2 regions of the Aliiroseovarius sediminilitoris genome follow, and region 1 is predicted to be linked to the other one. Evidence: riboswitches for the same ligand, from Rfam matches in the RefSeq annotation. Region 1 holds a riboswitch; the other holds the start of a gene.

Region 1 (17,028 bases):
TGGATCAGACATTCAACAAAGGCGACAACCCTATGGCCAGCGGGGCGCTTGGGGTGCTCGCGTTCTGTGTGATTGCGGCGATGATCGGTTGGGCCATTGAAGATGTGTCCTTCGGTGGCGTGCTAGAGGTCATCGTGGTCGCAGTCCTACTGGCGCAGAAATCGCTGACGCAGCATGTTCAGGCGGTGGCGGATGCGCTGCGGCAATCTGTGGAACAGGGGCGGGACGCGGTCAGTCAGATCGTCGGGCGCGACACCGCCGAGATGGATGGCCCCGCCGTATCCCGAAGCGCCATCGAAAGCGCGGCCGAGAACTTCTCGGACGGCGTTGTTGCGCCAGCCTTCTGGTTTCTGATCGCAGGCCTGCCGGGGATCCTTGTCTACAAGCTCGTAAACACGGCGGACAGCATGATTGGCTATCGCACCGCGCGTCACGAAGCGTTCGGCAAGTTCGCCGCCCGGCTGGATGACGCGATGAACTGGGTGCCCGCGCGCATGACAGCGGTGTTGTTCATGGTCAGCCGTTGGCAATGGCAGGCGTGGGGCGTGATCCGCCGCGATGCGCCCTTGCACCGTTCGCCCAATGCCGGTTGGCCCGAGGCCGCCATGGCCGCGACGCTGGGTGTCGCGCTGTCCGGCCCACGTTCCTATGAAGGCGAAATGCGGGACTTTCCTTGGGTGAATGCAGAGGGCGTGCGTGACATTGGCCCGAAGGAAATCGACCAATCCGTTGACCTGTTGTGGTCCGGCTGGTTGGTGATGCTCGGCTTTGTGATCCTGGTTGCGGTTGTCACCTAGTGTCAGTCAGGTAACGTGCACTTCAGTTCAATACGAGGTTGCACAATACGAGGTTGCACCATGCACAAGATCCTGACCCATGCCACATTGGCGATTTTGTTGGGCACCGCACCGTCCTTTGCCCAGCTTGTGGAATGTGGTGGCGGGTTTAATAGTTTCACCGCCGCCATGAAGGCCGAGGCGATCAATCGTGGACATGCGCAATCCGCCGTCGATGCCTTCTTTGCATCGGTTCGGCAGGATCCGGCGACGATCAAGGCAGATCGGGCGCAAGGCATCTTTCAGCGGCCGTTTATCGACTTCTCTCGTCGCTTGATCAGCAATGACCGAATGGCGCGTGGCAAGTCGATGATGAAGAAATACGATAGTGTTTTTGACAAGATGGAGCAGACATATGGCGTCAGTCGCGGCGTTCTGACGGCATTCTGGGCGTTTGAAACTGACTTCGGCGCGGTGCAGGGGGACTTCAACACTTTGAACTCGCTGATGACCCTGTCGCATGATTGCCGGCGTCCAGAGCTGTTTCAGCCACAAGTCTTTGCGGCACTGGAGCTTTTCGAGAAGGGCAGTTTCAACCCCAAAACCTCCAAGGGCGCATGGGCCGGCGAGATTGGCATGGTCCAGATGCTGCCCGGCGACATTATCGAGGCGGGTGTAGATGCCGATGGCAACGGCACGGTTGATCTGCGCACCTCGCCCCCCGATGCGCTTCTGTCCGGGGCGAATATGCTTCGCAAACTGGGTTGGCGCGCGGGCGAACCCTGGTTGCAGGAGGTGACAGTTCCCCAGGACCTCGACTGGTCAACAACCGGTCTGGACACAACGCTCAGCGTGGCTGATTGGGCAGGTCTTGGCGTGAAGCCGCGCCACGGGTCGTTCGGCGCGTCTGATCTGCAAGCATCGATTCTTTTGCCGCAGGGGCGCAAGGGACCAGCCTTCATCGCTTACCCAAATTTCAGCGTGTATTTTGAATGGAACAAGAGCTTCGTTTACGTGACCACCGCCGCCTATTTCGCCACCCGGTTGGAAGGGGCGCCGGTATACAATGCGGGCAACCCGGATCCGGCTTTCTCGGGCCAGCAGATGAAGGCACTTCAGAAAAAGCTACAGGCACGCGGGCATGATGTGGGCAAGGTCGATGGCATTCTGGGTGCAAAGACACGTGCCGCGGTTCAAAAAGAACAGGTCAGGCTTGACTTGCCAGCCGACGCATGGCCAACCGCGCAATTGTTAAAGGTGTTGTAGGTCTTGCGCATGCAGCTGTGAGCCAGCATGGATGGCCGCGCGGACGGTCAGGAAAGCACGGCCTCGAAGCTCTCTACAAGCTCGGTCCAGATGTCGAACATTTCGTCAAAGTCGTCTGAATCGACACCGGCATTCCCGGTATAGATATCGTATTCCAGCTTCTTATTTCCTTCGTCATCCTGATAAACACGGCCATAGCGTTGTTCGGCATTCCATGTATTCAGCGCCTCGGACGAGATTTCATTTTCGGCCGTGTAGCCGGCATAGAATTGAAGCGAATTGCAGTTGATGTTGTCAGAACAGCCATAAAAGAAGATGGCGAAAGTCGTGCCATAGTACTGAAGCTCGATCAACGGATCGCCCACGCTGTCTTCGGTCAGCGTGGCCGGGGCGCCAATATCTTGAAAATAAGCCAGCACGGTTTGTGGATCAGACGCTTTGATCGGATCGGCAAAAGCGCTGGTCGCCAGACCGGCTCCAATCACTGCGGACGCTGTAAGCTCTTGCAACTTCATGTCATTGCTCCTGAACCGTTTTCTGGTTCTAAAAGAGATTGTCAGGTTGCGCAACGGATCGCTCAGGCCACCAGTGCCTCGGCCTTCTTCAGATCGACGCTGACCAACTGGCTTACACCCATTTCGGCCATGGTCACACCGAACAGTCGATCCATCCGCGCCATGGTGACGGCGTGGTGGGTGATGATCAGGAACCGTGTGTCGGTTCGGCGGGTCATCTCGTCCAGCAGGTCACAGAACCGCGTGACGTTGGAATCGTCCAAAGGTGCGTCCACCTCGTCCAGCACACAGATCGGGGCCGGGTTGGCCAAGAACACCGCGAAGATCAAGGCCAGCGCGGTCAGTGTCTGTTCCCCGCCCGACAACAGGCTGAGCGTCGAGAGCTTCTTGCCCGGCGGTTGGCACATGATCTCGAGCCCGGCTTCCAGCGGGTCATCGCTTTCGACCAGAACCAGCTTGGCCTCGCCGCCGCCGAAAAGATGTTTGAACAGATTGCCGAAGCTGGCGTTTACCTGCTCAAATGCCGTCAGCAGACGTTCGCGACCTTCCTTGTTCAGGCTCGCGATGCCTGCACGCAGCTTCTTGATCGCCTCATCCAGATCAGTCTTTTCCTTCAGCAGCGTGTCGTGCTCTTCCTGAACCTCTTTCGCGTCTTCTTCGGCGCGCAGGTTCACCGCCCCTAATGCGTCGCGTTGGCGTTTCAGACGGTTTACGTCATGCTCGATTTGTTCAGACGATGGCATCTTGTCGGGATCGGTATCCAAACTGTCCAGCAGGGCGTCCGGTGTGGCTTCCATATCCTCGGCAATGCGCTCGGCGGCATAGGTTACGGTTTCGCGCGCGGCATCGGTGCGGGCTTCGGCACGGGCGCGGGCCTCGCGGGCCTCGCCTGCGGCGCGTTCGGCACCCCGTTCAGCCGTGGCGGCCTGACGCTCGGCAGTTTCACCTTCAGCCAGTTTGTCGGCGGATGCTTTGCGCCGGGTTTCCGCTTCGCCGATCGCATTTGTCAGTTCACCCCGCTTGGCAGCCAATGCCTCGGGCGCTGCGTTTGCTTCGCTCAACTCAGTTTCGCTTTCGGCCTTGCGTTCTTGCAGCTCGGCAATCCGTTTGCCCGCCGTTTCAAGCCGATGCTTCCAGCCCGAGACTTCCTTCGTGATCTCCTGACTCCGGCGGGTCCGGGCCTCACCCTCTCGACGCAATTCGTCATGGGTCGAGCGTTTGGTCATCATCGTCATGCGCGCGGCTTCCACTGCCATCTTGACGTCCTCGACCTGCGCGCGGGCAGCCTCCAGATCTCCCAGGTCGGTCACACCGCGCTCGGCATCAATCAACCGCTGACGCGCGCCCATGGTTTCTTCTTCATGGCGTTTCAGCGCCATACCAAGGTTTTCCAGCTTGCCACCCGCGATGTTGCGGTCCGCTTCAGCGCGCGACAGGGCGCGGTTGGCGTCTGCCATGGCGCGGTCCGCATCGCGGCGCACGTCCCGTGCATGCTTATCGGCCTCGGTTGTTTCAACCAGACGCGCCTTCAGCGTTTCATGCGCCGCGCGCGCACCATCCGCACGGGCCGAGGCGTCTTCCAGTTCCTGTTTCAGCTCTTGCAAACGGTTCAGTTGCTCTAGCCGCAAGGCCGCGGTCGAAGGTTGATCTTCCGCACCCGCGCGGAACCCGTCCCAGCGCCACAAGTCCCCTTCCATCGACACCAGCCGCTGGCCGGGCTTCAACTCGGTCTGAAGCCGTGCAGCGTCTTGCGTTCTGACCAAGCCAATCTGGCTCATCCGGCGGGCCAACACTTCGGGCACGGTCACGTAGTTTGACAGCGCACTGACACCTTTAGGCAGTGATTGCGCCTGCGCATAAGCGGGGAGCGACGCCCAGCCTGACGGCGCGTCCCCGTCAATCGCTGGTGCACGCAAGTCATCCGCCAAGGCCGCGCCAAGCGCCTTTTCGTATCCCGGCTTCACGCGCAGATCGTCCAGAACCTGCCCGCCTTCGGACGCGTCACGCTCCACCAATCGCGCCAAGGCCTGAACCTCGGCGTGCAGGGCATTCAATTCACCTTCGGCGGCAGACCGGGCGGCACGGGCATCAGCCTCGCGGGCCTGTGCATCCGCACGCGCATCGTCGGCAGCGGCCAATGCAGCTTCTGCTTCTTCGGCGGCTCTAGAGGCAGTCGCTTCGGCGGTTTTGGCCGCTTCGTAATCTGCACCGGCCTTGCCCAATGCGGCCTTTGCTTCGTCCATAGCCGAACGGGCGCGGTCGGCTTCGCCTTCGCTTTTCTCAAGTGATTTGCGACTGTCTTCCAACAGGCGGTGCGCCGACTGGTGGCGGGCCGCCAGCCGGGCGACGTCTTCGGTCAGTTGCGTCAGATCGCCTTCGCGCTCTTGCAGAATCGCGGCACTTTCGCGCGCTTCGGCACTTGCGGCTTCCAGTGCGGCATCATGCCCGTCGGACGCCTTGGTGATCTGCGACTGTTCCCACTCCAACCGCTCGATCGTTTCGCCCGCATCCTTGTTCAACCCACTTTCACGCTCCATATCGCGCGTCAGTTGGGCGATCCGGGCGGTCAGCGTTTCAATCCGCTGCCGGGCTTGGGCTTCCTGGTCCGACAACTGGTCGTGCTGGACTTGCAGGCGTTGCAGGATGGCGGCAGCGACGGCTTCTTCCTCGCGCAGCGGGGGCAGACGATCCTCGGCCTCTTGCCGGGCCTTGGTGGCGGCGCGCGACGCCCCTTCGGCAGCAGCGGCGGCTTTTACGCGTTCGGTCAGCTGGGCCTCGGCCTCGGCACGCGCCGCATCGGCTTCTTTCCAGCGGCGATACAGAAGCAACCCCTCGGCGCGGCGCAGATCGTCGCCGATGGTGCGATACCGGGCGGCCTGCCGGGCCTGCCGCGCGAGTTGACCCAGTTGGGATGCCAGTTGTTCGATCACATCTTCGACGCGCGACAGGTTGGTCTCGGTGCCTTTAAGTTTCAACTCGGCTTCGTGCCGACGTTGATACAGGCCCGAGATGCCCGCCGCTTCTTCCAGAATGCGGCGCCGCGACTTGGGTTTGGCGTTGATCAACTCGCTGATCTGCCCCTGCCGCACCAACGCGGGCGAATGCGCCCCGGTTGACGCATCGGCGAACAGCATTTGCACGTCCCGCGCCCGCACGTCCTTGGTGTTGACCTTATAGGCCGACCCGGCGTCACGGGTGATCCGGCGCACAATCTCAAGATTGTCATTGTCGTTGAACCCCGAGGGGGCCAACCGCTCGCTGTTATCCAGCAGCAACGCCACTTCGGCAAAGTTGCGGGCAGGCCGGGTTGACGCGCCTGCGAAGATCACGTCCTCCATCCCGCCGCCACGCATCGCAGTGGGGCGGTTTTCACCCATAACCCAGCGCAGGGCTTCCAGCAGGTTCGACTTGCCGCAGCCGTTTGGCCCGACCACGCCTGTCAGCCCGTCCGCGATCACCAGATCGGTCGGGTCCACGAAGCTTTTGAAGCCATTCAGTCGGAGTTTCGAAAACCGCAAGCGGTCTGCCTCATCATTGATTCTTCTTGAACCCGGAGTTTTCCGGGGGAAACGGGGCGAGTCAACGGCAGACGTCGATATATGGGTGCAATTGGCAGGTTATCCACAAGATATTGCATCTGCCTGCCGTCCTGAACCGAACCTTTGCCGCCAAACCCGCCCATCGAGTCGGTTTCCGTCTTGACCCCGCCAAGCCCCACGCGGCAAACAAGTCCGGCATGGTTCCCATTGGGACAAGAGGGAATGCAGCGGAGGCGACCCAATCCGGGGCCTGATGTTGCAGCCGCCCCCGCGACTGTAAGCGGAGAGCACCTGCACGATGCCACTGGCCCTGATCGGCTGGGAAGGCGGCAGGGGCCTCGACCCGCGAAGCCAGGAGACCTGCCATGCCAAAATGCAACCCACCCGTCGGGGAGACGGGGTATGGAGGACAAGATGCAAGCAAAGATACCGGCCACCGTCGTCACGGGCTTTCTGGGCGCGGGCAAGACCACGTTGATCCGTCACATGCTGGACAACGCAAACGGCAAGCGCATCGCACTGATCATCAACGAATTTGGCGATCTGGGTGTGGATGGGGACATTCTGAAAGGCTGCGGGGACGAAACTTGCAGCGAAGACGATATCATGGAACTGTCGAACGGTTGCATCTGCTGCACTGTGGCAGAGGATTTCATTCCGACGTTGGAAAAGCTGTTGAACCGCGATACGCCTCCCGATCACATCGTGATCGAAACCTCGGGTTTGGCGCTGCCTCAACCCCTCGTTCGAGCGTTTCAGTGGCCTGAAATCTCGACCCGCGTGACGGTTGATGGTGTTGTGACCGTGGTGGATGGCAAAGCCGTTTCGGACGGCCAATTCGCGTCGAACCTTGCGGCAATCGAGGCGCAGCGCAAGATGGATGACAACCTAGACCACGAAACGCCATTGTCAGAACTGTTCGCCGATCAGGTGGCTTGTGCCGACATGATCGTCGTGAACAAATCTGACCTGCTGGGCGAGGATGAAGCCGCGGCGCTGGTCGGCAAGCTGTCCGGCGATGCGCGCAAAGGTGTGCAGGTCGTGCGCACCTCAATGGGCGCGATTCCGATCGAGGTGTTGCTGGGTCAGGGCGTCGGTGCCGAAGATGATATGGCCGCACGTCACGAAGTGCATCACCATCACCACCATGATGATGACCACGATGATGACCATCACGACGATGATCACCACCATCATCATGACCACGACCATGATGCGTTCGAAAGTTTTGTTGTGACGCGGGCCGAAGTCGCTGATCCGGGAGCGTTTGCCGAACAGGTTGCCCAGACGATCCGCGACCACAACATCCTGCGCCTGAAAGGCTTTGCCGCCGTATCTGGGAAACCCATGCGCCTGACCCTGCAAGCGGTCGGTCCGCGCGTGGATACCTACTACGACCAGCCCTTCGGCGCACAACCACGCGAAACGCGGCTGGTGGTGATTGGCCAGTCGGGGCTGGATCGCGTGGCCATCGAAAAGGCCCTGGTGGCATGACCATCGACGTGACTCCCGGCGATCCCCGCGATCCCGGGGTCGCCGCTTTGCTTCGGCAAAGTCACGCGTTGATGGAAGAACTGTTCCCGCCGGAAGACAATTTCTATCTGGACATCGACGACCTTTGCGTGCCCGAGATTTCATTCTTCGTGGCGCGCGAGGAGGGTCGCGTGCTGGGCACTGGGGCGTTGGCCGACAAGGGCAGCTATGGCGAGGTGAAGTCGATGTTCGTCGCCACCGAGGCGCGCGGCAAAGGTGTCGGCGAGGCGCTTCTGGCGCGGATCGAAGAGACTGCCCGCCAAAAGGGTCTGGCCGCCTTGAAGCTGGAAACGGGCAATGTGCTTCACGCGGCGCACCGGCTTTACCAGCGCGCCGGTTTCAGCATTTGTGGTCCGTTCGGAGGCTACCCCGAGGCGTACAGCTCAATCTTCATGGAGAAGGCGCTGTGACGAATGCTCAGCCCTTCTTCGCCTTGGCGGCGGCTTTCATGCGTGCCAGCAGGGCCGCCTTGTCGTCCTTTCGGTTCAGCGGGTTCTTTTCGGTTCCACGGGCGTTGTGTTCGGAATGGCGCGGGGTGCCTTTGGCGGGCTTGGGCGCGCCGGCTGCTTTATAGTCCATCGTTCTACCTTGATTGGGCATGTGTTTGCCCGGTCACATAACACCAATTCGCAAAGGGCGCGACATGCATCTTCTGGCCGCCACACCCGGTTCCATCGACGACGGAAAGGAACCCGTCGATCTGGGGCAGACGCCTGCCGACGTGGTGTTCATATCGGCCGCAGATACGGAACTGGCAGGTCTGTCGCAAGCGCGCGGTGAGATGACCAACCCACCCGGGTTGCGTTTGGCCAACATGATGCATCTGGCGCACCCAATGTCGGTTGATCTGCATATCGACAATTGCGCGACCAAATCCAGGCTGGTGATCGCCCGCGTGCTGGGCGGTGTCGGTTATTGGAAATACGGGGCCGAGCAATACGCGGCGCATTTGCGCGACACGGGCGTGCCCTTGGCCCTGTTGCCCGGTGACGACAAGCCAGATGCCGAATTGCGGGCGTTGTCGACGGTTTCGGATGAGGATTATGACGCGCTCTGGGCCTATCTGGTCGAAGGCGGGCCGGAAAATGCGGTCGGGTTCCTGAATTACACCCGTGCCATGCTGGATGGCAGCGACAAACCCGAAGCCGCACGCCCCTTGTTGCGCGCAGGCGTCTATTGGCCCGGCGCCGGGGTATCCGATCTGGGCACGGCGCGGGCAGACTGGACCGATGGCGCCCCCTTGGTGCCGATCATTTTTTACCGCGCGCTGGTGCAGGGGGCAGGGCTGAACCCGATCAACCGGTTGGTTCGGGCGCTGCTCAGGCAGGGTCTGAACCCTCTGCCCGTGTTCGTCGCGTCGCTGAAAGACCCGGTGTCGGTCGCGACGATGGAGCATTTGTTCACCGAGGCCGCTCCGGATGTGATCCTGAACTGCACCTCGTTTGCGGTGGGATCGCCGCATGAGGACGACACAGCGCAACCGGCGAACCCATTCCAGTTGCCTTGGTGCCAAGCCGCCCCGGTCTTTCAGGTCGTGCTTGCCGGATCCAGCGAAGAGGCATGGGCCGAAGGTCTGACCGGCCTGTCGGCCCGCGACATCGCGATGAACGTCGCGCTGCCCGAGGTGGACGGGCGCATCCTGTCCCGCGCCATAAGCTTCAAAGGCGAGGCGTTCTTTGACGACGCCACCGAATGCCCCATCGCCACCTATCGCGCGCGCGGCGACCGCGTGCAATTCGTGGCCGAGCTTGCCGCCAGTTGGGCCAAGCTGCGGCGGGCGAAAGCGGCGGATCGGCGCGTGGCATTGATCATGGCGAACTATCCCAACAAGGACGGGCGGCTGGCCAATGGTGTCGGGCTGGATACGCCTGCTGCGGTCGTTCATGCGCTGGGCCTGTTGAACATCAACGGCTATCGCGTTACCGGTGCCCCCGCCGACAGTGACACTTTGATGCAAGCGGTGATGACCGGACCGACCAACTGGCTGACAGACCGGGCCGCGCGCGCAGGCGGCGTCGCCCTGTCGATGGCGGACTATCAAATCAGCTATGGTCAACTGCCATGGACCTTGCGCGAAGCCATCGAAACGCGCTGGGGCAAGCCCGAAGCCGACCCGTTCTATACCCCCGGTGATGTCGATTGCGGATCGTTCGCCCTGGCTGTTCTGCAATATGGCAACGTGGTCGTCGGTGTGCAGCCCGCACGTGGTTACAACATCGACCCGACCGACACCTATCACAGCCCCGACCTTGTTCCGCCACACAATTACCTCGCCTTCTATTTCTGGCTGCGCCACACGTTCGGTGCCCATGCGATCGTGCATATGGGCAAGCATGGCAACCTTGAATGGCTGCCGGGGAAATCGGTGGCGCTGTCCGGTGAATGCTGGCCCGAGGCTGTGCTTGGCCCGATACCGCATGTCTATCCGTTCATCGTCAACGATCCGGGCGAAGGCACACAAGCCAAGCGCCGATCACAAGCGGTGATCATCGACCACCTGACACCGCCTTTGACACGGGCCGAAACCTATGGCCCGCTGCGCGATCTGGAAGCACTGGTGGACGAGTATTACGAAGCCGCCGGAGTTGATCCCCGCCGGATTGAATATCTGCGCCGCGAGATTCTGACGCTGACTTCGGCCACCGGGCTGGACGTTGATGTCGGGATGGTCGGAGATGACGAGGATCAGGATCTTGCCAAGCTCGACGCGTATCTGTGTGAACTGAAAGAAGCCCAGATCCGTGATGGTTTGCACATCTTTGGCCAGTCGCCGGAAGGCCGATTGGAGCGGGATCTTGTGCAAGCACTGGTTCGTGTGCCGCGCGGGTCGGGCGAGGGTGGAGATGCGTCACTCATCCGGGCTTTGGCCAAGGATCTGGAGTTGGACTTCGATCCGCTGGATTGCGACATGGCCGCGCCCTGGACCGGGCCGCGCCCCGACCTGTTGTCGGGCGAAGGGTCATGGCGCAGCCATGGTGATACGGTCGAAAGGCTTGAAGAGTTGGCATCGCGTATGCTCGACGGTGAAATCAAGGAACCTGGGGACGCCAGTGCTGCCGTTTTGACCGAGATTGCCGCGCGCGTGCGTCCAAATGTGGCAGCCTGTGGTCCCGGCGAGGAAACGGGGCTTCTCACCGCCCTTGCAGGGCAATTCGTCGCCCCTGCGCCGTCCGGCGCGCCAACCCGCGGGCGGTTGGATACGCTGCCAACTGGCCGAAACTTCTATTCCGTCGACAGCCGCGCCGTGCCCACCCCGACCGCCTGGGCGCTGGGCTGGAAATCGGCCAGCCTTTTGATTGAGAAACACCTGCAAACCCATGGCGATTGGCCGCGCGCCATGTTGGTAACTGCGTGGGGCACCGCGAATATGCGCACCGGCGGCGACGACATCGCACAAACGCTGGCGCTGATGGGTGTGAAGCCGAAATGGGACAGCGCCAATCGGCGCGTCACGGGGTTCGAGGTGATCCCGGCGACCGCGCTGGGCCGTCCACGTGTAGACGTAACGTTGCGTGTTTCCGGTTTCTTCCGCGATGCGTTCCCGCAGCTTATATCTCTGGTCGATAGCGCTGCGCGCGCAGTGCAGGCGCTGGATGAACCTGACGATGTGAACCCTGCTGCCGTGCGGGTGCGGGCGGGTGAGGCCGCGCATAGGGTCTATGGTTCGAAACCCGGTGCGTATGGCGCGGGGCTTCAGGCAATGATCGACGAACGGCTTTGGGCAAACAAGGCCGACTTGGCCAACGCCTATCTGGAATGGGGTGGGTACGCCTATGGCGCGGGCAGCGAAGGCGCGCGCGACCGGGAAGGGTTCGAGGCGCGGTTGAGCCAGGTCGAAGCCATCGTGCAGAACCAGGACAATCGCGAACACGATATCTTGGACAGCGATGATTATTACCAGTTTGAGGGCGGGGCGGCCGCTGCCGTGTCCACGTTGCAGGGGCGAGATCGGCCGATCTATCACAACGACCACTCGCGCCCCGAACGTCCCGTGATCCGCACCCTGGATGACGAGATCGGGCGGGTGGTGCGATCGCGCGTGGTGAACCCCAAATGGATCGAAGGTGTGAAGCGCCATGGCTACAAGGGAGCGTTCGAGATTGCCGCGACGGTCGATTACTTGTTCGCCTTTGCGGCCACCACGGGCGCGGTGAAAGGGCACCATTTCGATCTGGTTTATTCAGCCTTCATCGACGACGATGACACGCGCGACTTCATTGACGAACACAATGCGCCTGCGTTGAAGGAAATCGCCGAACGTCTGACCGAAGCGATAGAACGCGGGCTTTGGATGCCCCGGTCGAATTCGGCTCGGGCGCGGTTGGATGCGCTCAGATGAAACCCCGTCAAGTTTCGCCTGATGAAGATACCGCGCCCATCCTCGCGCTTCTGCATCGCGCGTTTGCACAGATGGAGGGGCGTATTGACCCCCCAAGCTCGCTGCACCGGTTGACCCCCTCTGGGATTGCGGAGCAGGCCCGCATGGGCGAGGTCTGGGTGATTGAAGATAAGGCTTGTATTTTCCTGACCCCGCAATCTGATGCAACGCCTCCAGATCTTTATATCGGAAAGCTGGCTGTGGACCCTGCAGCGCGGGGGCAAGGGCTGGCGCGGCATCTGATCAAGCTTGCCGAAGACCGCGCCGCTGTGCTTGGTCTTTCACGTCTGGTTTTGCAAACGCGCGTTGAACTGGTCGACAACCACGCCATATTCCAACATCTCGGGTTCGTGAAAACTGCCGAGATTGCTCATGACGGGTTTGATCGGCCCACGTCGTATCGATTTGAGAAATCCCTGCGCGGGTAACGTCCATTACTGCGCCCAAGTGCCTTAGCCGCAATCAATCTCGGCCCGCTGGATGGCTTGATCACCGGACAATGACCCCTCGACCACCTTGCAACCAGTGGCCTGTTCGATGGCGGTCTTGGCGCGGGCAAGGATGACGGGGATTCGTGGCAACGCTTCGAAACTTGTGCGATAAACCTCAACCCAGTTTTCGCGCCGGTGAACCGAAAAGGTTGAGCCGTCGACGGTTGCTTTCTTCACGCTGGTGTCGGCGGACATGAACTGCGGGCTGGGGCTGTCGCAGGCGGCAACAACCAGGCCGGTTACAAGAAACGCGGCACAGGTACGAATGGGTTTCACTCTGACTCTCCTGTTTCTGGGCAGGTTGCGACAGGATGGTTAACAACCGGTTAAGAACCAGTGAGGTCGCAGGTGCGACAACATGTGCACCGCGTTTGCTTGCTTTGGGGGACAAACAGTTCTATTGATATTCAAGAAAATGAATATGAATGGAGAGGTCCAATGCACCCCAATCGCCCAGCGGACAAGTACTCGCCGCTCTACTTCCTTGCCTCGGTCGGGGCAGGTGGCCTGACGGTTACATTTTTCATGTACCTGATGTTCTGGGTGCCCCACCAAGACCGACCGGTGCCTGTCTTCGAAGACATATTCGCGACCCTTGGGGCCGGATCGGTCGGCCTGAAAACTGCCATTGCTGTGGCACTTGTCGGTATCGCGACATTTGTTTTTCTGAACATCAAGTATCTGGTGTGGAACCTGAAGGCCTTCTTGGCCTTTCGTAAATCGGACGCTTATGAATCGCTGAAGAAATCAAATGCAGAAACGACCATACTGGCAATGCCGTTGGCCCTGGCGATGAGCGTGAACGCGCTGTTCATTGTCGGCTTGGTGTTTGTGCCTGGCCTGTGGTCAATCGTCGAATACCTGTTTCCCTTCGCGATGGCGGCGTTTCTGGCCATCGGTGTTCAGGCGCTGATCTATATCGGTGATTTTCTTGGGCGCGTGTTAACCAACGGGGGAGTCTTCGATGTGACCGCGCATAACAGCTTTGCCCAGATGCTGCCGGCCTTCGCGCTGGCCATGATCGCGGTTGGCTTCTCGGCCCCCGCCGCGATGAGCACCAATTCCGTGGTCGTCGGCGTCTCTCTCGTCGGGTCAACCTTCTTCGGGATCGCCTCGGTTATCTATGCAGCGCTGGCCTTGTTCACGGCGTTCAACTCGATGCTGCATTATGGCACCTCGAAAGAAACCGCACCGACGCTTCTGATCGTGATCCCCTTGATGACCGTTCTTGGCATCATGGCGATGCGTCAGAACCACGGATTGCATGCCACCTTCGAAGCCCAAGTGACGGCGGGCGAAACCATGGTCTTGCTGGCCCGGTTGCTGACGGTTCAGGTGCTGTTCGGCCTGATGGGTCTGGTTGTGCTGGCCCGCCATGGTTACTGGAAAAGCTATGTGATCGGCAACGAAACCTCGCCGGGGTCCTACGCGCTGGTCTGCCCCGGTGTGGCCTTGTCGGTGCTAATTCAGTTCTTCGTGAATGCCGGGCTGGTACAAGCGGGCTTGGTGGACAAATTCTCGGTGATCTACTGGATCGTGACGGCAATCGCCATTGCCTTCCAGTTCGCCATGATCGCTATGGTTTTCCGTCTGAACAAGCAGCATTTCGGGCGCGCGACATCGCAGGTTGTGCTTGCCGAGTGATCTGAACACCATCGAAATTGCAGAGGGCGTGCCTGAAACGGCGTGCCCTCTCTTGCATCTGGTCTTCATGACCCGCACAGTGAAGCGCGAGCAATTCATGAGGATACCATGACCGTAGACCCCGACCGCCACGCATCGAAGATGGCCAAGAAGAAAGCCGCCCGCGATAAGATCATGGCGACCAAGACCGACAAAAAGGGCTTGATCATCGTCCATACCGGCAAGGGCAAGGGCAAAAGTTCTGCCGCGTTCGGGATGATCTTCCGCTGCATCGCGCATGGCATGAAATGCGCTGTGGTCCAGTTCATCAAGGGTGGGATGGATTGCGGTGAACGTGATCTGATCAATGCCAAGTTCAGTGATGTGTGCGCGTTCTATACGATGGGCGAGGGCTTTACCTGGGAAACACAGGACCGCACCCGCGACGTGGAGATGGCGCAGGCTGCATGGGAGAAGTCGAAAGAGCTGATCCGTGATCCGTCGAACACCATGGTGTTGCTGGACGAGATCAACATCGCAATTCGCTATGACTATGTGGATGCGAACGAGGTCGTCAAATTCCTGGCCGAAGAAAAACCCGAGATGACGCATGTTGTTCTAACCGGGCGCAACGCCAAGGATGAACTGCTCGAAATCGCCGATCTGGTGACTGAGATGGAATTGATCAAGCACCCGTTCCGGTCAGGCATCAAGGCGCAACAGGGGGTCGAATACTAGGCCTCGAAGGAGGACGAGAGATGCCCAAATACTATATTGCCTATCACGAGCCGCGCGATGTGCCCGATGATAAGAAGGCAGACATGCAAGCCGCATATAAAGCGTGGATTGCCAAGTATTCCGACACTTTCGTCATGCCCGAAACGCCGTTCAAGGCGCAATGGACGGTAGATGGCGATGGCGCACGTGAAGGATTCAAGCAACCCATGATGGGCTTTTGCGTAATCGAAGCGGCCGACGCAGATACGGCATTGGCGATTGCCAGCGAAAACTCATTCCTCCAGATGGGCACCATTCATCTGGCGGAAATGATGGATATGCCGCAGGGCTGAAAGCGCCGGTCGCGGCCCTTCAACGCTGTTTCCCGATCTCGCGCAAGGCGTTCAGTGTCAGACTGGGCGTCGCAACCTGCGGGTCCAGCACCAGTTCGATCACCGCCAATGTATCGGCGGCTTTGGCGCGGGCAAAGGCGGCGGCGAAATCTTCGCCATTGGTCACGGTCTCGCCATGCCCGCCGTAAGCGCGGGCAAGCGCCGCGAAATCGGGGTTGGCCATGTCGGTGCCAGACACGCGCCCCGGATAGGTACGCTCCTGATGCATTCGGATCGTGCCGTATCGCCCGTTATTGGCGATGATCGCGATGGGTTTGGCACCATGCTGGATCGCGGTGGACATCTCGTTCAGGGTCATCTGGAATTCACCGTCCCCTAGCCACGCAATGACGGTCCGGTCCGGATGTTCAAGGCTGGCAGCGACCGCGGCGGGAAACCCGTATCCCATGGACCCGGAGGTCGGGGCCAGTTGTGTGCCATGCTGCTTGAAGCTGAAATACCGGTGCAGCCAGGTGGCATAGTTTCCGGCCCCGTTGGTCACGATGGCATCGTCGGGAAGGTTTCTGGACAACCACAGAACGACCTCTTCCATCTTCACATTGCCGGGTGTCGTGACGGGCTGCTGAAACGCCTCATAGTCTGCGCGCGCGGACTTGGTCCAGTCTGCCCAGCGGGGCGCTTGCGTTCCATTCGTGCGCACAAGGGCGGCCAGCGCCTCTGGCCCGGTGGCCACCAGCGCCAGATCGGCGTGAAAGACGCGCCCCAATTCGTCCGGGTCGGGATAAACGTGCACGATACGCTTGCCTGTGGCAGCGGGGTCCAGAATTTCGTATCCGCCGGTTACACTGTCGCCCAGACGCGACCCCAGCACGATCAGCGTATCGGCATCGCACATACGCGCGCCCAGTTTCGGATTCATTCCAACCCCAGGGTCGCCGACATAGTTCGGGTGACGGTTGTCCATGAAATCCTGCCGACGGAAGGTGCAGGCGACCGGCAGGCCATGAGCCTTTGCAAAATCGGCAAGATTGCGGGCGGCGTCTGGGGTCCAGCCCGGTCCACCCGCGATCACCAAAGGCGTTTTCGCGTCTGTCAGTATCGCGGTGATTGCCTGCGCGTCCTCGGCTGTCAGGTGCCCATTCGTGCGTGCCATCGCCGGGCGGTCCGGCACGTCGGCATGGGCGCTCAGCATATCCTCGGGCAGGGCCACCACCACCGGGCCGGGGCGACCAGATCGGGCCATGTGGAAAGCGCGGGCCAGGTATTCGGGCAGGCGTTCGGTCTGATCCACCTCGCAAGCCCATTTGGCAAGTGTGCCGAACATGGCGCGATAATCGACCTCCTGAAACGCTTCACGGTCGCGGTGGCCCCGCGCGATCTGGCCGACGAACACCACCATTGGCGTGCTGTCTTGTTGCGCCACGTGAATGCCCGATGCGGCGTTGGTTGCGCCCGGTCCACGCGTGACGAACAGCACGCCCGGCTCTCCGGTCAGCTTTCCATGCGCCTCGGCCATCATAGCCGCGCCACCTTCCTGGCGGCAGACGATGTTTTCGATCCCGCTGTCATGCAGCCCGTCGAGCGCTGCCAGAAAACTCTCACCGGGCACTGAGAAAACGCGGCACACCCCTTCGGTTTTCAGGTGATCGACCAATATCTGTCCGCCATGCCGCATGTCTTCGCTCCTTATCGCTATTCAACCGTTGACCTTGCCCGATGCGCACCGCACCTTAGCGTGATGCAGCAGGAGGTTGACTTGTCTAAACATCGTTTGCTTGGCATGTCCGGGTCATTGCGTAAAGACGCAACGAACCGGCTTCTGATCCGAAATGCCGCC
Region 2 (15,382 bases), on a different contig from region 1:
GTCGTCGCCATCGGTTTCAACTGTTTTGAAGAATGTGGCGCTCAAAGGCCTTAAGTGTCGCCTCGCTGACATGATGCTCGATGCCTTCTGCATCCCGCTCGGCTGTTTCTTCGTCGATCCCGAGTCCCCTGAGAAATGCCACCACGATCCGGTGGCGCCGCTTGCAGGTCTCGGCCAGTGCCTGACCGTTTTCGGTAAGGAAAATGGCGCGATAGGGCTCTCGGCGAACCAACCCCGCAGCCTTGAGCCGTGAGATGTTCTTGGTGACTGTGGGTGGTTTGACCCCAAGGCGCTCGGCGATCTCGACCGGTCGCGCTTCTCCCTGCGTTTCGATGAGCTCGGCAATCAGTTCCACGTAATCCTCTGCCATTTCGGACTCATGGGCCTGGCGGACCGTCGCAAACCCCTCTGCTTGTGCTTCAGGTGCCCTGACGACGGGCTCAACGGTTTCACGGTCATTCGATTCCAGCTTTGTCATAGCCCTACAATGAAGCGAGACGGATAGATTGACAACTTGTTTGCTATGGGTAGATATATTAGCCATGGCTAACTTTCAATTTCGGAGGCTTTGTTGATCTTGATTTTCCAGAGGCTGTTTTTCACGGCGTTTATCTGTGCGGCAGTTCTTTCAGGGCCGGTTTCGGCCACGCCTGCAAAAGAGGCGCCATGGATTCCAGAGGCCGCGGCCTATCGCCTGACGCTTTTTCTGGGAAATCTGGAACCCTTGCCTTGGGACAAGGTTGCGACGGCTTGGTCTGAACCCCATCGCAATTCCGAATTTACCAACGGCGCTCTGAAATCGCTGGGAGCCAAAAGCGGTGTTGATACCTCGCGGCTGCTAAAGGCCATCGAGCAAGAGGATCGACAGGCGCTCTTCGCCGAGGCCACGCGATTGATCGCGCTCAGGATCGAGGAAGAACTGGGGCGGGCATTGGTCGCCACTGACCCATCGGATGCACGAAAAGCGGTGCAGACGGGTCGCGATCTTTATCGTGCATTTGCCGATGGCGTAACTGCTGCCGATCCTGACGCGGCGCGTGACATCGGCCTCGCATGGCTGGACTTGAACAGTGGTGCCGGGTCGTCCGGTATACTGGGGACAGGTGGGATACCCGCTGATCGGGCGACCATGGTCGCCGCAAGCGAGGTGATTTCTGACTATCTTGAACGGAACTATCTCGTGGATAGCTTTGCGCCACGCGACACCTTGAACACATTGCCAGAAATCGCCGCGATAAGCGGACGCGCTATCGACGTGCCGCCCAGCCTGCCACCGGGATCGGACATATTCGATCAGGATCCGCTTCCGCGGCTCGTTCTCAATTTCGAGGAACGGGGCATCGACGAGGTAGACCTTCCACTCGTTGCCTATGGCGACATGCTGTTTGACAGCACGCAGATATTCGGCAGCCCCGCGCGTGACCTTGGGATTGCCTGTTCCACATGCCACAACCGGTCGGACGTGAACCAGCGGCTGTTCATTCCCGGTGCCAGTCACCAACCCGGTGCCATCGACGTGGATGGTGCCTTTTTCAACCCGATCTTCAACGATCGGCGTGACGATCCCATCGACATACCAAGCCTGCGGGGCTTGCGCTTTACCGGGCCTTACGGTCGTGACGGTCGCTTTGCTTCTTTGCGTGAGTTCACGCGCAACGTCATTGTGGGCGAGTTTGGCGGTGATGAACCGACGCCGTTCATGTTGGACGCGTTGGTCGCCTATATGCTTGAGTTCGATTTCTTGCCAAACTCCAAGTTGACCGCAGATGGCAAGTTGACCGACGCCGCCCCCGAAGCGGCAAGGCGCGGCGAAGCGATCTTCAACCGTCCCTTCGCGGGGCTTGGCGAACGATCCTGCGCCAGTTGCCATGTGCCGGACGGAAATTTCCTCGACCGGCAAGCCTACGATATCGGCTCGGCTGCGGCGCCTTATGTTGATGCGCGCGCAGGCGCTTTTGACACACCCACCTTGCTTGGGACGGCTTACACGGCCCCGTATTTCCACGATGGATCCTTGCCCACTTTGGCCGCAGTTGTGGATTGGTTCGACGATACGAAATCTCTTGGCTTGACCGCATCAGAGCGTGCGGACCTCACGGCCTATATCGAAACCGTGGGCTCTGCGGACAAGCCGTACGAGGCGTTTGACGACGAAAACACCGCCTTCCGCCTTGCGTTCACGGAACTGACGACCTTCGCGTCGACGCTGGACACGCTGCTGCCCCGGCGGGATGCCGAGCACATCCTTCTGTTAACCGACACCGTGGCGGCAGATCTTTCTGCCGATGCCAGCACGATGTCCAATCTTGCCGCCCGGCCCGAGGTGTATGCGTTGGCGGAAATACTTGCTGATGTTGGTTCTGCGGTGCGCGAAGGTGACTGGGCAACCGCCGAGGCAAGTTGGACTGCTTTTCAAACCCAAGCCGCCGCAATTGACCAAAGGGCGTTCTGATGACAATCCAAATGAACCGCAGAACCGTATTGACTCTGGCTGGCGTAGCGGTCGCCTTGGCTGCCACAAACCCGCTTGTTGCGCAGGAACGCGCCCTGCGCCTTGCCTTCATTCCGCAGGAGAACCCAGAGAAACTACTCGGCGATATCGAGGCGGTCACGGGCTGGCTGACCGGTGAAATCGGAGTGCCCGTCGAAGGGTTTGTGACTATTGACCATGCCGCCGCAGTTGAAGCGTTGCGCAACGGCGACGCGGACATCTCTTTCATGGGCGCGCTGCCCTTTGTGTTGGCAGAGGCAGAGATCGGCGCCGTGCCGCTTCTGTCCGAAGTCTATCGCGATGCGCCAAGCTACACTGGCCGCATCTTCGTGCGCCGCGACAGCGGTATCAAGACGCTTGCCGATCTGCGCGGTCGCTACATTGCCTTCGCCGACCCGATTTCGGAATCAGGTTATCTTTATCCGCTCGCCGAATTCATCAATGCGGGCCTGATCGAAAGTCCGGAAAAGGCAGAGACCTTCTTTGGACGCGTCTATTTTGCCGGTGGATATCAACAAGCGATGCAAGCAATGGCAGAGGGTCTGGTCGATGCCGCAGGCGCGAGCCAGTATGCAGATTTGCTTCTTACGCCCGAACAACAGGCCGAGGTGACTTGGATTGCGGAAAGCGAAGCGATCCCGAGCCATGTCGTAATCGCGCGTCCCGGGCTTGACGATGGTGTTCAAACAAGGTTCGTCGACGCCATGATGAAGCTGAACCAACCCGAGAACCGAGAAATGCTCCGTTATCTCTACGGACCCGACGGCTATGTCCTTTCCGATCCCGGTGCCTACGATGGGGTGCGGGAGATGGCGCGACGATTCGGGCTTCTGTGATGCAAGTTGCCGCGCAAGTCGACGATGTCAGTTTCTCCCATTCCGGTGCAGACACCCCGGCGTTGGAACACCTGTCGCTTTCGGTTCCGGCAGGCGAGATCGTCGCGCTTCTTGGACCGTCCGGCGCCGGCAAGACGACATGTCTAACGCTGCTTGATGGCAGGCTTCGGGACTGGCAAGGCCGGGTCTCGATCTTCGGCAACCCGCTTGATCCGGATTGCCCGCCGCCGAAGGCCCATCGCCCGACCACCGGCTTCGTTTTTCAGGAATTTGCTTTGGTCGAACGCGCCACCGTTCTGCGCAACGTGCTCAACGGTCGTCTTGGACGGATGTCGCCGCTTCGAGCCTTTCTTGGATTGCCCACATCATACGATCTTCAGGTCGCACAGAGTGCGCTTGGCGATTGCGGAATTGCGGACCTTGCAAGGCGCAGGGTCGATAGCCTGAGTGGCGGCCAAAGGCAACGCGTCGCCATTGCCCGATGCCTGGCGCAAGAACCGCAATTGATCTTGGCGGATGAACCGGTCAGCAGTCTCGACCCGACTCGCGCTGCAGAGATTTTGACACTGTTGACAGAGGCAGCACGCGCGCGTGGCGCGACCGTTCTATTCTCATCGCATCAACCCGAACTTGCGCGGCGTTTCGCACAGCGCATCGTCGGCATGCGGGATGGGGGGATCGCATTCGATGTGCCCGCGACCGAGTTGTCCGATGACGCTACGACAGAGCTTTATCGTGGTGCCGTGCAGATACCGGCCAACGGCCTCAGGGCGGTGATCTGATGCGTTCACGTGGGTCCGGCAGCTTCTTGGCCGCACTATTGGTTGGCGGCGCAGTCCTTTGGTCGTTGATCACCACCGATGTCGAAATGACACGTCTCGCCTCGGCCGGAACAAGGATAGCCGATTTCCTGGGCCGCATGTTCCCGCCCGATCCTTCGGTGATGGACGATATCATCAAGGGCAGCGCCGAGACGCTGCGCATTGCAATTATCGGCACGCTTGGCGCTGTCTTCCTGTCTGTCCCATTGGGGCTTCTTGCGTCCGAGACGATGGCCCCACCGGTGTTTTTTCGTCCGATCCGAACGGTGCTGGCGATCATCCGGGCCATTCCGCTGATATTGGTGGCGATGCTGATGGTGGGTGCAGTCGGGCTTGGTCCCCTGCCCGGCATCATTGCGGTTGCGTTCCACGCGACGGGCATGCTGGCCAAGTTCTATGCCGAGGCAATCGACGGCGTGTCACGCGCGCCCCTTGCCGCCTTGGAAAGTGCGGGCGCGGGAACACTCGCGCGGCTTCGGTATGCGATCTGGCCACAGATGGCACCCGTGATTGCGCGCGACACAATCTTCCGGTTTGAGCTGAACCTGCGCGAGTCGCTGGTCCTTGGCATCGTCGGTGCCGGGGGGATTGGTTTTTACATCCAGACCTATGTGCGCTCTTTCCAATATGACAAAGCCGCGAGCGCCACTCTTGCGGTAATTGTCATGGTGGTGGCGATTGAAGCCTTCAACGTTGTTCTGCGCCGACGTTTTTCCTGACAAGGGCTGCGCCCTGCGGCGCGGCCGTCTCAGCCAACGGGTTGCCCGTTTGTGGAAGATCTATTCCGGCAAGACGGCCGACACGCAGCGATCTGATCAATGTCCATGGGCCAGCGCGCCTTTCGCCATCTGTTCGCCAATTTTTTCTCCACCCTGGTCATCGTTGGGGGTTTCGCGAGCCCGCAGAAGGCGCAGCGCATTGGCGACCACCACCAGCGAGACACCCACATCGGCTGCGATAGCGCCCCACATCGTAGCCATACCAAACGCGGTCAAGCCGACGAACAAAGCCTTAGTGGCCAGAGAGATGCCAATGTTCTGCCGGATGATCGACATTGTTCTGCGCGAATGACCGATCAGCCAAGGCACCTTGCCGATATCATCTGTCATCAACGCGATATCGGCCGTTTCAATGGCGGCATCAGAGCCAACGGCCCCCATGGCAATCCCGTAATGCGCGCGCGCCATAGCGGGCGCATCGTTGACCCCGTCGCCAATCATCGCAACCATGTCATGTTGCGCGACCAGCTCTTCGATGGCTGTCACCTTGTCTTCGGGCAAGAGTTCCGCGCGGACTTCATCGATGCCGACCTCGGCCGCCACGGCACGTGCTGTCCGCTCGTTGTCGCCCGTCAGCATTATGATTGTCTTGACGCCCTGCGCATGAAGCTGTGCAACAATGCCCTTGGCGTTGGGGCGAATGCGGTCGCGGAGTTCAAGAATACCGGTTACGCCGCCTTCGTCGCCAACCGCGACCAAGGTGCTTCCGGCCCCTTCAATCTGATTCCGAAGGTCTGACGGGATGGTTTCGCCAAAGCCTTTTTCCTCTGCGAAACGATCCGATCCAAGCCAGACATCTCTTCCGTCGATGCGCCCCACCAACCCACGACCTGGGACGGTGCGGGTGTCCTTGGCGGCTTGCACTGCAATACCGTCGGTTTCAGCCTTGCCAAGAATGGCGCGCGCAAGAGGATGCGACGACCGCGCCTCCAGGGCACCGGCAAGGGCCAATAGCTCTGATTTAGATACGTCACCCAAGGGATAGACAGCGGCCACTTCGGGTTCGCCCATGGTAATGGTGCCGGTTTTGTCCATCGCAAGTGCGGTGGTGCGACCGGGTGCCTCGACATAGGCCCCGCCTTTGATCAGCACGCCGGCCCGAGCGGATGCAGCAAGGGCGGCAACAATGGATACCGGAGTCGAAATGACGAGGGCACAGGGGCACGCGATCACCAGCAGGACCAGAGCGTTGTAGAACCAATAATCCCAGGCGCCGCCAAAAAAGAGGGGTGGCAAGACGGCGATTGCTGCCGCCAGAACCATCACGATCGGCGTGTAAATCCGGGCAAACTTCGCGACCCATTGTTCGACCTCGGCACGTTTCGAGTGCGCGTCGCCAACCATGCGGATGATTTTTGACAAGACCGTATCGGTTGCCGCTTTCGTTGCGCGGACCGTAAGCGTGCCCTCTCCGTTGATCGTGCCCGCATAAACATCGTCCCCTGCTTCCTTGGGAACAAGCGCACTTTCGCCAGTGATCGGGGCCTGATCCACAGCCCCTGCCCCATCAATGACCTCACCATCAAGCGGGATGCGATCACCCCCTCTGACGATAAACCGCGCCCCCACGGCTACTTCTGCGGCCGGAACATCGGCCTCTGATCCGTCATCCTTCAGGACACGCGCCGTGGGCGGCGCCAGATCCAAAAGCGCCGAGACCGCGTTTCGGGCCCGTCCAACGCTCCAACTTTCCAGATAGAGCGACAGTGAAAAGAAAAACGCCACGGTTGCAGCTTCAAAATATTCACCAAGTACGATTGCACCTGCAACGGCCACAACCATCAGCAGGTTCATATCGGGAGACAGGCGGCGTGCAGACGACCAGGCCTTTGGCGCGACAAGCCATACCCCGAAGAGGATTGCGAAACCGAAGAGTGCGGCCTCAAGGACCGGCATCGCTGACTCGCCATGGCCCGAGAACAAGCCAAGCGCACCGCCCAGACCGGTTTCCACGATATGGTATACGAACCCTGCGGCCCAAAATCCGCCACTCAGGGACGTGAACAATTTCTGCTTGGCAAGATGTGCCGCTTGATCGGCGCTGGCGCTTTCGGCGTTCCAAGGCCGGGCAGTCATTCCCGTGCTGGCGACCAGGTTGACGATTTCGCCATCGGAAATCTGCTCGGCGCTCTCCAAAACCGTCATGCGTCCGTTGATCACATCGAAGGCAAGATGATCGGCACCGCCAACTTTTGGGCCAACCACTTTGGAAAGGATCGAAACCTCTTCGACGCAATCCAGACCGCTGACTTGAAAGCTCCGTCCCTCATCGGGCGGAGGTGCAGACGGAATCACATTCCCTTGCGCTGCGCCTCCGCCACAACAGGCGCTACCATCCGATTTGTGCGCCGTATGGTCGTGCTTATGCCCTGAATGATCATGCTTATGATCATGTTCATGTTCAGGTTGGATGTCGCGACGCTCGTTATCGGTACTCACCGCCATGTGTTCTCTCCAGAATCAATCAACAGCAGCAATGTAGGGTCTACAGTGGCTTGAGGTTCAAGAGCTAAGTTTGCAGTCGACCCTTTTTCTTTGCGGCGAGAAACTTGAACAGGTGCGACATCGCACAAGCAACGTGTTTGTTGCTGATCGACGTGAATATGAACGAACGGAAAGGGAGTTGTGGTGTGACTTCAAACGGGATTTTGCTTTCCTGGATCGACACGCTCTGTTGAACAGAAGTCAACCGGTCCGCCGTCTGAGTAGCCAAACAAAAAACACGCCACCAATCAGCCCGGTAACAATGCCAATTGGCAGGTCGTCCGGGGCCAATACCGTGCGGGCGATGATGTCCGACCACAAAAGATAAATGGCACCGAACAATGCGGATGCTGGCAGAACACGGGTATAATCCCCTCCGGCCAGAAGGCGAACAATATGCGGAACCATCAGGCCAACAAAGCCGATGATGCCCGAGAATGCGACCATAACGCCCGTGATCAGCGCACCCATGGCAAAAATCATCAACCTGAACCGCGCCACCGGGATGCCAAGGGTCGATGCGGTTTCATCACCGATGGTCATTGCGTTCAGACTGCGGGCTTTCAGCCAAAGATATGAGCCGCACAGCACCAAGATCACCAGCGGATAGATCAACTGTCCCCATTGGGCCAGACCCAAGCCACCCAGCATCCAGAAGACAACCGTGTGCGTCGCACGGGGATCCCCCAGAAAGATCAGCACATTTGCAAGCGACATGACGATGAATGACACTGCCACCCCAGCCAGGATCAGGCGATCGGCACTTGTGGCCGAGGCAATCTGTGACACCGTCAGAACCAAAAGTGTCGCGCCAAGCGCACCAAAAAAGGCGAACAAAGGCACCGTCAGAGTGCCCAGAAACATGCCGGTGTGCAAAAGCGCCAGAATGGCCCCGAAAGCCCCGCCGGCAGATATGCCCAGCAAATGAGGATCGGCGAGTGGGTTGCGCGTGACAGCCTGAAGGCTGCCTCCGACCATGGCCAGGCCTGCCCCGACGAGACCAGCAAGAATTGCGCGGGGAAAGCGAATGTCCCAGACGATAGCCTCGTGTCCGGCGGGCCAGTTTTGGGCGATGGTATCCGGGGCGATCTTGTTGATCAAGACACCCCAAACGGTTGATAAGGGCACCGATATGGCCCCTACACTTATGGCCACAGAAAGCGAAAAGAGCAGCAGAACCAGCCCAGCCCCTATTACGAAGCGGAAACTGGTTTTAGGGATTGCGGCTGCCTTCGCGATCATTTCATTCGACCCTGAATGCCGAGGCGAGCTTTTTCACGGCCTGAACATTGCGCGGCCCCGGCGTGGCTTCGACATATTCCAGACTGACGAAACGGTCGTTTTTAACGGCGTCCAGATCGGCAAAGGCCGGGTTTGACATCATGAAGTTACGCTTCTCTTCGGCGGTCACTTCGCCGTAATTTACAATCACGATGATTTCCGGGTTGCGCTCAACCACAGCTTCCCAACCCACCGTAGACCAGCTTTTTTCGAGATCGTTCATGATATTGGTGCCGCCCGCGGCCTCGATCAGGGCATTTGGCATGGCATAGCGACCCGCCGTAAAGGGCGCGTCTTCGCCACTGTCATAGACGAAGACACGCGGCGCTTCGTCCAACAGTGACAGACCTGCGGTATAGCTCTCCAGTTCGGCGCGATAGCCTTCGACCAGATCAACGGCTTTTTCCTTGACGTCAAAGATTTTGCCAAGGTTCAATAAGTCATCGTACATATCATCCATGCTGGCTGCGGCTTTTTCGCCGATATGGATGCAGCTTTCGGTCAGTTCGTAGACATTGATACCAAACGGTTCGAGCGATTCAGGCGTGACTTCGCCGCCGACCTTCATGCCATAATTCCAGCCCGCGAAGAAGAAATCAGCCCCTGCGCCGATGAGGACCTCTTTGCTCGGGTATTTGGAGGACAACTCGGGAAGTTCCTCTATGCCCGCGGTCATGGAGGCATCCAACGTCTTCCACCCGGAAATGCCGGTATAACCGACCATGCGATCTGCCAGCCCCAGAACCAGCATCATTTCAGTCAGGTTGACGTCGTTTGAGATTGCCGCTTTGGGGGGTTCGTCAAATGTCACCTCGCGATTGCAGCTTTGCACGGTTGCTTGCGCAAAGGCGCTTGTCGACGTTAATGCCAGCAAGGCACAGAACACGGTCGAAGAATACGTCATTTTCATCTGGGATTTCCTTTAATCGGGAAGCTGGAAAGACAGGTGCCGGGTTTGGCTGAGGCTGAGGGTTTCGCGGTGTGCCTTGACGCGAAATGTCTGCGACACCAGATGTTCGTTCAGGACGTCTTCGGGAAGGCCGAAGCCCTTACAATGTCCGTTCTCAAGCAACAGAACTGCATCACAAACTCCGGCCGCCATGTTAAGGTCATGCAAAGACACGACAATTGTAAGGCCAAGGGTGCGGATCAAGGACAGGATCTCAAGCTGATGGCGAATGTCGAGGTGGTTGGTTGGTTCGTCCATAACCAGAACCTGTGGCTGTTGCGCCAACGCGCGCGCGACCATGACCCGTTGACGTTCACCGCCAGATAATGTGCCAACATCCCTGAATGCCAAATTCTGAAGGTCCATCCGGCCTATGGCAGCATCGACAATCTCGGCGTCATGCGCACCCGGGGTCGAAAACCCCTGACGATGCGGTGTGCGCCCCAGAGTGACAATGTCGCGGACGGTCAGACCGAATGCGCCGGGTTGTTCTTGCAAAACAGCGGCAACCTTGCGAGCCGCAGCCCGAGATGGCAAAGACCAGATATCTTTGCCATCCACAAGGATGCGCCCGGATGTCGGTCGTTGATAGTGGTAGATCAAGCGCAACAGTGTGGATTTGCCAGCACCATTCGGACCAACCACCCCCAGCACCTGCCCAGACTCAACCTTGAAACTGACGGGATGAAGGAGACGTGGAAGAGATTTGTGCGGTGCCCAGCTGATATTGTCGGCAATAAGACTTGCGGCGTTCATGACTGGCGCACCTCGCTGTCTTCCAAAGCAAGCACCATTGCCGGAATTCGCGCCAGCGTATGTTTGCCCAACTTACCGGGCCTTTCGGCCGATGAACACCATCCATCCCCCAGACCTGCATATTGCCGGGCAAATGCGACAAGATCGTCAATGTCCTGATCTGGTTCGATATCCCCGAACAGATAGGTTGCCTTGCGCGTGCTGTGATAAGCTATTGTGCAGGGATGCAAGCACCCCGCCATGCAGGCGACGCCCGAGACCTCAAATTCTTCGCTGATCGCGTCTCCTGCCGCGTCAATGGCGGCACGCAATCGTTTGATCAGATCATAACCAGGACTACAGGTTGCGCCCCTATGTCTGCAAGATGTGCAGATGGTTATTCTGTGACGTGGTATGCCCATATCGCCCTCCGCGAGAACGCAGGGCAAACACAGGTAAAATATCACACGGAATACACCGCAAAGCCATCATGGCCTCCTGTCCGAACACCCCGCCCGGGTTGAAGTTGCATCCTTGATGGCAGGTCTCCTGACTTGCGGGTTGTCGCTTGCCCGAACCTTCCCAAACGCGGAGCGTTCAGTGGTGCTCATCGGGGTCGCTCGCCGCTCACAGTTGCGGGGGCAGTCACGGATTTAGCGCCTTTTGGCTATTCCTCACCGTATTCCCTTTTCATTCCGAAAGCGCATTCGTCTTTCGAAAACCATCTAAGGTCATTTCCGACACAATCGTTGATAGGTCAAGACAATAATTTTCTTCCCATACAAAGCATCCGCTGTTTGTTCTGCCTGAAGATGTAAGTGGTTGATGAAACGCAGGCGGCAGTCGGCAGGGAAATCCGGCGTTGCGATTGCGCAAGCGCGATGTTTCAGATGTTGACTCCAAAAGCCCTTAGACCGTCGCTTTCCCCACGGCGTTCCGTGTTCACAGTTTGGTGTAAAATTTTCCCATCCTCTTTCTTGGTCGCTGAACGACAGGCTTTGGAACCCACGTCGACAAAGTGAAATCCAGAATACCCCCCTACCCTTTCGAGACAGGTCTCGCGACTCCAACCACCATTAACTCGAACAGCGCCTACATCGAGATTGACGAGGGGCTTGTTCGATCTTCACACTGACATTTGACATCCATACCACTGTCGAAGCCGCCGTCTGCGAAACCCCGAATGACTTCACGCATCGTGTTCATTCCCGACTGCTGTCATGGCGAAACGCGAGAGGGCTGCGAACTGCCAGTATGTTTCGCTACAGACGCCGATCTCCTGCGATTCGAAAGAGAGGTCGCGGTTGTCGGTCGGTCGAGACACCCGGCCAGATCGACCCTTGCACTGAAGAGAATCGGGTGTTGAATTCAGCATCTTCGACGCCCTTGCCTGTTCCGGGTCATCGGACCTGACCTTGTTGTCAGAAATTTCCGGTCGGCTGTCTCGGCGGCAATTCGCGCGTTGATCTTGAAACCGTTGTTCGTCTCAGCGCCGCGGATGGGCTTATCTAAAAGCAGCTCCTTCAACCTTTTTGACAGCCGTGCAGATTCTAAAAATAATAAAGAAACAAATACTTAGATGTCATTGCTTGCAACATAAATGCCTTAGCGCGAGTGCTAAAATGAAGCGGCACACCAGATTTAGCGGTTACATTCCCCTGGCCAGCAAGGTTTAGACACCGTTACAAGTTCTGTCGTCGCAAAGCGGTGTATGGTCATCCACAGAAATAATCGTTGTGGATAGCCAGCTTCCGCTGTATTCACAGTTTAAGGATAGAAATCGCGATAAAAGCGATATTTAGTGGGGCGACAGAATGGAAGCAGCACCATTCCAAAATGATACGGGCGCGATTGCCTTCGACGAGATCATCCTCCAACAAGGGGAATTGATTTCTGACAGACTCAATATATTGCGTCAGGAGCAATATCCACCCGACGCCCAGAAAGGGTTGCGGCAATTCTCTCTGGCCGAGGTTGCATATTTTCTCGGTGTCACCCAATCAACTATCAAGAAGTTGCATCTTGAAGGTAAAGGGCCCGAGCCAGAGACATCTTCTTCTGGTCGTCGTTCCTACTCCGCCGAGCAAATGCTGGAACTCCGCGCCTATCTTGACGTTCATGGTCGGCCCGGAAAGCGGCAGTATCTGCCCCACCGGACAGAAAACGAGGAACTTCACGTGATCTCGGTCGTGAATTTCAAAGGTGGTAGCGGCAAGACGACAACCGCTGCACATCTTGCCCAACATCTGGCGCTTAAAGGTCATCGTGTGTTGGCGGTGGATCTTGATCCGCAGGCGTCACTCACTGCGTTACATGGAATTCAGCCTGAGTTAGACTCTGTTTTATCCCTGTATGAGACTCTGCGCTATGACGACGAGCGCCAACCGATCAGCGCAGTTATCCGGCCGACGAATTTCCCAAATCTAGATATTGTGCCCGCTAGTCTGGATTTGCAGGAGTACGAATACGATACGCCTGTCGCGCTTACGAGTCGCGACCCGTCCGAGGGTCGCGCTTTCTTCACCAGAATCTCAAAAGCCCTCGAAGAAGTTGAGGATCGCTATGATGTGGTCGTGATCGACTGCCCGCCGCAGCTGGGTTATTTGACCCTAACCGCCCTAACCGCATCAAGCTCCGTCTTGATTACGGTTCATCCGCAAATGCTGGACGTGATGTCGATGAGCCAGTTCCTTTTGATGCTTGGCGGTATTTTGCGAACCATTCGGGAAGCCGGCGCCGAAATGCGGCTGAAGTGGTTTCGATACCTCGTGACGCGCTTTGAGCCGACCGACGGCCCGCAAAAGCAGATGGTCGGCTTTTTGCAGGCAATGTTTCCAAATCAGATGCTCGAAGCGCAAATGGTAAAATCGACAGCCATTTCTGATGCTGGAATCACCAAGCAGACGCTGTACGAGGTTGAGCGGTCACAGTTTGTACGTTCGACATATGACCGTGCGATCACATCGCTCAATGCTGTGAATGACGAGATTGCTGATCTTGTGCATCAGGCCTGGGGGCGCGACAGTCTATGATTTTGACAGCCGTGCAGATGAGTTTTGACAGCCGTGCAGAAGGGTGCGTGATCACCCCAAAAGGGAGAACAACATGGCCAGAAAAGATCTGTTGAAATCCGTGATCGGGCAACCGACCGAGAAACCCATTGATGGTGCGCGCTCCAGCTATGCTATGCGCGGTGCGTCGAAGTCGATGAAGGTTTCCATCGACAGTCTGGCGGAGAACTCCAAACGTCTTCTCGAAGGTGAAACAATTGTCGAGATCGATCCGGCGTTCATTGATGCCTCATTTGTAAATGACCGCCTAAGCGGAGACGATGAGGCCTTCGAGGAGTTGAAGGCGTCGATTTCTGCCAATGGGCAGGACACGCCGATCCTGCTGCGACCCCATCCAGAAATCCCAAACCGGTATATGGTGGTCTTCGGACATCGTCGTGTGCGGGTCGCGCGCGTGCTTGGATTTCCGGTGCGGGCCGTGGTTAAGGAAATGGACGACGTCGCCCACGTTTTGGCGCAGGGGCAGGAAAACACAGCACGGGCAGATCTGTCTTTCATCGAAAAAGCGCTCTTTGCCAAGAATCTGCACGACTTGGGTCAAGCCAAAGACGTGATTCAACAGGCGCTCACTATCGATGGCACACTGCTTTCGCGCATGTTGTCCGTCGCTGGAACGATTCCGGCGCATATCATTGACGCAATTGGGCCTGCAAAACAGATCGGGCGGGATCGCTGGGAAGACTTTAAAAGGTTGATGGCGGTGAAATCAAACCACACCGTTGCTGAAACTATCTTATCCATGGATGGCTTTGATCAACTCAACAGCGATGCAAAATTCGAAATACTGCACAGCAAATTGGCAGAGGCAGGTAAGGCACCGAAACGCCGTGCGTCGAAGGCCAAGCCTGCCAGGCGGACCTGGACTGCCGGAGAAGGCAGGATCAAGGGCGTCATCGGACGCTCAGGGCGGGCTTACAGCATTTCATTAACATCCAAGGACTCCGCTGCGTTTGGTGAGTTTCTCTCGGAGAACCTCGATCAACTCTATGCGGATTTTCTCTCTCAATCCGAGGAGACAACGACATCATGACCTGAGGCAAAAGAAAAGCCCCCAAGCCGATCCGGCCCGAGAGCTTATCCGATTAGATTAGACACCTACTGGATACCGCTCCCGCGAATCACTGTCAACGAAAGAACGTCGTTTTGGCGGACGGGGATCTTTTGCCTCCACAAAAACGGAGGTGAAATACAGGCATGAAACATACAGGTTGGCGCAAGCCGACACCGGGTCTTGGAGTTGCTGAGCAGCTTGCCCAAGCCGGTGAACGGATAGGTGTTCCCAAGCGACAGGCCGTTGTCGCTGTGAAGCGCGTGGGCGCTCATATCGGCCTGAAGGCCGGCGACATGATGCTTCTCGACACGCTGGGAGCCTTTACGCAGGCCCAGGACTGGGAGGAGGGGCAGCGCCCGATCGTCTGGGCGTCCAACGCTTATCTGATGGAGCAGACGGGCTTTTCCCTGTCGGCGCTCAAACGCCATGCCCGTCGCCTGGCAGAGATTGGTGTGGTTGCCTTCAAGGACAGCCCCAACGGCAAGCGTTGGGGACGCAGGGACGCAGACGGGCGCATCGTCGAGGCCTATGGTTTCGATTTGTCGCCGCTATCGGCCCGCGTCGAGGAGTTCGAGCAGCTGCACGCCGAATTGCAGGCCGAGCGTGAGCTCTGCCAGCGCCTGAAGCGCCAGGTCACGGTGGCGCGCCGGATGATCCGCGCCCGGATCGAGGCGGCCGTCAGCGGCGCGCTGAGAGGCCCGTGGGCGCAGTTTACCAACCTCTTCGAGGAGCTTCTGGACCGCCTGCCACGCCGGAATGTGGGCTCTGAGACACTTGAACGGCTGTTGGCATGGTTCAGGGAGCTTCAGGCGCGCGTCGAGGCGGCTTATCTCAAGGCAGTCCGTGCGGATGCGGTTGTGGAAAACACCGTTGAAACCAGTGAG

The links. Region 1 has a riboswitch for cobalamin ahead of cobW (cobalamin biosynthesis protein CobW). Riboswitches for the same ligand answer to the same signal wherever they lie in the genome.
Region 2: it holds a riboswitch for cobalamin, as region 1 does, so the genes downstream of both, BMY55_RS15900 (DUF1636 family protein) here and cobW (cobalamin biosynthesis protein CobW) in region 1, are expected to answer to the same signal.

Annotation. Positions count from the first base shown of each region.
Region 1 covers NZ_FOJB01000001.1:72,089-89,116, reverse strand. The annotation lists gene cbiB (adenosylcobinamide-phosphate synthase CbiB) at 1-797, shown strand, start outside; gene BMY55_RS00400 (lytic murein transglycosylase) at 858-2,042, shown strand; gene BMY55_RS00395 (YbjN domain-containing protein) at 2,090-2,557, opposite strand; gene smc (chromosome segregation protein SMC) at 2,620-6,075, opposite strand; cobalamin riboswitch at 6,278-6,478, shown strand; gene cobW (cobalamin biosynthesis protein CobW) at 6,511-7,590, shown strand; gene BMY55_RS00380 (GNAT family N-acetyltransferase) at 7,587-8,039, shown strand; gene BMY55_RS16845 (hypothetical protein) at 8,047-8,208, opposite strand; gene cobN (cobaltochelatase subunit CobN) at 8,273-11,968, shown strand; gene BMY55_RS00370 (GNAT family N-acetyltransferase) at 11,965-12,435, shown strand; gene BMY55_RS00365 (hypothetical protein) at 12,460-12,774, opposite strand; gene BMY55_RS00360 (TsoY family (seleno)protein) at 12,937-14,142, shown strand; gene cobO (cob(I)yrinic acid a,c-diamide adenosyltransferase) at 14,251-14,859, shown strand; gene BMY55_RS00350 (YciI family protein) at 14,880-15,191, shown strand; gene BMY55_RS00345 (thiamine pyrophosphate-binding protein) at 15,211-16,866, opposite strand; gene BMY55_RS00340 (NADPH-dependent FMN reductase) at 16,948-17,028, shown strand, end outside.
Region 2 covers NZ_FOJB01000002.1:184,520-199,901, reverse strand. The annotation lists gene mntR (manganese-binding transcriptional regulator MntR) at 17-478, opposite strand; gene BMY55_RS15945 (cytochrome c peroxidase) at 572-2,452, shown strand; gene BMY55_RS15940 (phosphate/phosphite/phosphonate ABC transporter substrate-binding protein) at 2,464-3,327, shown strand; gene BMY55_RS15935 (phosphonate ABC transporter ATP-binding protein) at 3,327-4,109, shown strand; gene phnE (phosphonate ABC transporter, permease protein PhnE) at 4,109-4,867, shown strand; gene BMY55_RS15925 (heavy metal translocating P-type ATPase) at 4,964-7,372, opposite strand; gene BMY55_RS15915 (FecCD family ABC transporter permease) at 7,613-8,653, opposite strand; gene BMY55_RS15910 (ABC transporter substrate-binding protein) at 8,655-9,596, opposite strand; gene BMY55_RS15905 (ABC transporter ATP-binding protein) at 9,615-10,397, opposite strand; gene BMY55_RS15900 (DUF1636 family protein) at 10,394-10,798, opposite strand; cobalamin riboswitch at 10,899-11,117, opposite strand; gene repA (plasmid partitioning protein RepA) at 12,191-13,408, shown strand; gene repB (plasmid partitioning protein RepB) at 13,482-14,477, shown strand; gene repC (plasmid replication protein RepC) at 14,642-15,382, shown strand, end outside.